DNA from 2 places in the Spirosoma rhododendri genome. Region 2 is predicted to be linked to the other one. Evidence: riboswitches for the same ligand, from Rfam matches in the RefSeq annotation. Region 2 holds a riboswitch; the other holds the start of a gene.
What was found. Region 2 has a riboswitch for thiamine pyrophosphate ahead of HH216_RS05870 (TonB-dependent receptor). Riboswitches for the same ligand answer to the same signal wherever they lie in the genome.
Positions count from the first base shown of each region.

Region 1 (2,201 bases), 2.7 Mb from region 2:
CGACAAGACGGCGAATCCGCCGGTGGTGAACGAACGGCTAACATACAAAGGGAAGCCGGATGGTCCGAACAGAGCCGGATTTGCCCGACTTGATGCCTTTGCCCACCACCTGGCCAAGTCTATCGTGGGTGCAACGCTGACCTATCAGGTAATGCCCTGACACCGGGCTGCTACTTAAGGTAACGGGCGTTTGGAGACGTAAACGACACCCCGCCCCTGCTTACTGTTGCAGAATCGGAACGGTTCGTTGGTTCCGGCCCGACTGCAAACGGCATCGGTACCGGCAATGTATAAACGTTGCTGCTTGTCGAGATACAAGCTGTTCAGTTGATGCAGGTTCGGTAGGTCAATGCGCTGAGCCGTATTGGTAGTAACGCCCGGCGTTTCAAACGTACCGGTTGTCGCCGTTGGACCACCCAGAAACACCTGATTGATTTTGTAGGCCGTACCGGTCGATGCGACGACCGGGTTTATCTCCAGGTAACGATTGATAACGCCCGGTTTGGGGTCGTATTCAAGGCCGGGATTGTAGCGCTGATACGGCTGCCATGTCTTCCCATCATCGACACTGTAGTTGTCTGGATTGTTCAAGGCCTTGCCGTTGCGAAGACCACTCATCGTGTACAGTGTATCGTTGTACTGTACGACGCTGAACATACCGGTTGACTGCTGCTTCACTGATTCCCAGTGTTTGCCCCGATCCGTTGAGCGGTAGATGGTGGACATAGTGGAGATAAGCAGCGTCCTGTCGATGTCGCCCCAGACACCTTCTATGTCGCGGTCGACAGGCGCCTTTAGTACGTACCAGTTCGGGTACTCGTCCGCGACAGTATCATTCGCAGGCGACACCACGGACGAGTCGGAGCGGCCACAGGAAAGCGCAGCCAGTACCAGCAGGCAGTAAGTAAGTGTTTTCATTTGTGTTGAGTCTTGTATCGGGCTGAAGGAATGCCTTTTACCAAAACTATAGATTAAAAATCAATTAATAACCTGCTATAGCTCTATTTAACATAGAGATAATTTTATGCTATTCTTCCGGGTCCTAATTAACTTTTAATAGCGCGATTCTAAACTCGGCGGCTATATTTGCCGCAGCTTAGTACAAGCCAAACTTTAGGGGTGCCTGCCTTCGGGCGGCTGAGATGATACCCTTTGAACCTGAACAGGGTAATGCCTGCGAAGGGAAAAGTGACCTGTCCGACCGGGACGATGTGTGCTTTTTCAGCACCCGTCTGATCGTACTGCATCCTCCTCTGCTGTTTGGCCCAACCGTATCCGGTAGCCAGACCATGCTCGTCCATCTTAATCGCCAACCCGTCGACTGCCCCACGGCCAGCACCTTGCAGGAGCTGCTCAATTCGCTCGGCCTGTCCGACCGAAAGGGCATTGCCGTCGCCCGCAACGATCTCGTTGTGCCCCGCCCCCGTTGGCCCCAGACCCCACTTCAGGAAAACGATTCAATCACCCTTATTCAAGCCACTCAGGGCGGATAACCATGAGCCAGAGACCCGAAAAACTACCCACGTCGGAAACGATTACCCGTCAGCCGCTGACCGGTTCGCGCAAGATTTACGTACCCGGCCAGCTGCACGACATTCAGGTAGCGATGCGCGAAATCAGCGTGTCAGACACGGTAAGTCACCCCAGCGGCCGACGGACGCCCAACACGCCCGTAACGGTCTACGACACCAGCGGCCCCTACACCGATCCGTCGGCGCAGATCGACCTCAAAAAAGGGTTGCCCCGCCTGCGTGAGTCGTGGATTCGCAATCGGCAGGACGTCGACGATCTACCCGGCTTTTCGTCGATCTACTGCCAGCAGCGCATGGCCGACCAATCGCTCGATGCCCTGCGGTTTGAGCACATCCGTACCCCGATGCGGGCGAAAGTGGGCCAGAACGTGACGCAGCTGCACTACGCCCGGCAGGGTGTCATTACGCCCGAAATGGAGTACATCGCCATCCGGGAAAACCAGCGGATCGATCTGCTGAACAGCGATCCGCTGTCGGTACAGCACGGCGGCAACAGCTTCGGGGCCAACACGCCGAAGGGCTATATCACGCCCGAATTTGTGCGGCAGGAAGTCGCCAGCGGGCGGGCCGTGATTCCGGCCAACATCAACCACCCGGAAGCCGAGCCGATGATTATCGGGCGCAACTTTCTGGTCAAGATTAACACCAACATCGGTAACTCGGTCGTCA
Region 1 covers NZ_CP051677.1:4,204,356-4,206,556, reverse strand. Annotated here, with positions in the region: gene HH216_RS17490 (hypothetical protein) at 1-160, shown strand, start outside; gene HH216_RS17485 (beta propeller repeat protein) at 175-918, opposite strand; TPP riboswitch at 1,106-1,202, shown strand; gene thiS (sulfur carrier protein ThiS) at 1,290-1,493, shown strand; gene thiC (phosphomethylpyrimidine synthase ThiC) at 1,496-2,201, shown strand, end outside.
Region 1: another riboswitch for thiamine pyrophosphate. It lies ahead of thiS (sulfur carrier protein ThiS); the one in region 2 lies ahead of HH216_RS05870 (TonB-dependent receptor).

Region 2 (2,201 bases):
GTTATCAGCAACGGCCAGCAGACCGGGCGTCTTGCCATCGCCGTTGAGGGCTCTTTTCAGCGAGTCGGATTCGATCTGGTATACCGACGGGAACAGATCAGCCTGCGCCGTCTCGTCCTGGCTGCTTACGTAAAACTTGTAGCCAATAAAGCCGACGGCAGCCAGTATAATGGCACCCAGCACACCCAGAATAATTTTCTGATTCTGCTGAAAAAAGTCGCCTACTTCTTCGAACCGTCCTTCCAGTGCATCGGGATCTTCCAGAAAATCCAGCCCGCTATTCTTCTTGCTCATCTGTTTGCAATTTGGACTGCAAAAGTAGACATATTTGTCTGAGTGGAAAAGCGTAACAGTCAAAACTTTACGGGGCCGATGTTACTGCGCTTCGGATTGCGACAACGCCGTTAGATCACGGGCTGCCAGCACCTCAGACGACCGTACGGACCGCACCTGATGCGGCAGTAACGTTTCAACGGCTACGGCTTCACCCGTCAGCGTAACAAACTCAACCTCAAACGCTTTTCCTTCGTTGTATACGGTCAGAATCGTGCCAACATCACCCACTTTTAACCGATCGTTATCTATGTCTTCGGTCAGCACGACCAAATCAAATTCACCCATATCACACGTAATTTGTTTACCAGACAACGACCAACCCCGGGTCTTGTTATGTTAATTTTAGTTTAACTTTACGCCGATCTTACACAGGGGTGCCTTACTATAACAGGCTGAGATTATACCCATTGAACCTGATCCGGGTAATGCCGGCGAAGGGAACCGGATTAAAAACCACATACATTTTTCGTTTTTACTAAAGGTAGGTTTGGCCCCTTTGCCTATCGTCCTGCTTTCTTATGAAAGGACAGACGTTTCTACCTCTACTGACGGTCGGTCTTGGGCTGTCGGTTGTGTCGGTTCAGGCACAGTCTTCCATTACGGGTATTGTGCGCGACGCCGATGGCTTATTACCGGGCGCAGCCGTAACCATCGATGGCACGTTTAAAGGTACACTGACCGACCCATCCGGCGCGTTCAGAATTACCGATGTCAAGCCCGGCCCTGTAACGTTGCGGGTATCGCTGCTGGGCTACCAACCAATCACGCAGACCGTCGATCCGGCATCGACGGCACCTATCGTTATTCAACTGGCAAAGTCAGCCATTGCGGTTGATGAGGTGGTGGTGAGCGCGACGCGGGCCAACCAGAAATCGGCGATTGCGTACACAGACATTAGCCGTCAGTATCTCGACAAGCTAAACCTGGGTCAGGATATCCCTCAACTGCTCAATTTCACACCCTCGATTGTGACCACGTCCGACGCGGGGGCGGGCGTGGGCTATACGGGCATCCGCATCCGTGGGTCCGACGCCACGCGGGTCAACGTGACGCTCAACGGTATTCCGTATAACGACGCCGAATCGCAGGGGACGTATTTCGTCGATATGCCCGATTTTGCGTCGTCAGTCAGCACGATACAGATTCAGCGGGGTGTTGGCTCATCAACCAACGGGGCCGGTGCGTTTGGCGCGTCGATCAATATTCAGACGAATCAGTTACAGGAGAAACCGTATGCCGAAACGAACATTTCCGGCGGATCATTTGGTACGTATAAACTGAACGTACTGGCTGGAACGGGCCTTATCAAGTCGGGCGCGACCCCGGGCCATTTCGTACTAGATGCGCGGCTGTCGAAAGTTCACTCCAACGGCTATATCGACCGGGCGTTTTCCGATCTGAAATCCTTCTACCTGTCGGGTGGGTACTACACGAAAAAAAGCTTTTTCCGGCTCAACATCTTTTCGGGTGTCGAGCAGACGTATCAGTCGTGGGGCGGGGTGCCGGAGAATCTGCTGAAAACGAACCGGACATACAACCCGTACACGTACGAAAACGAAACCGACAACTACCAGCAGGATAATTACCAGTTGATTACGTCGCACGAACTGAGCCGTAACTGGCGACTGAATGTGTCGGGTTTTTATACAAAAGGGCGGGGTTATTACGAGCAGTATCGCCCTAACGACCGGTATAGCAACTACGGCCTGCCCAACGTGGTTATTGGCGACTCTACTATTACCCGGACCGACATTATCCGCCGTCGCTGGCTCGACAATGATTTCTACGGCAGTGTCTTTTCGCTGGACTACAATAGCTACGGTAAACTGACGGCCTACATTGGTGGGGGCCTGAACGAGTACAAA
Region 2 covers NZ_CP051677.1:1,478,518-1,480,718, reverse strand. Annotated here, with positions in the region: gene HH216_RS05880 (tetratricopeptide repeat protein) at 1-294, opposite strand, end outside; gene HH216_RS05875 (DUF4926 domain-containing protein) at 376-621, opposite strand; TPP riboswitch at 697-794, shown strand; gene HH216_RS05870 (TonB-dependent receptor) at 855-2,201, shown strand, end outside.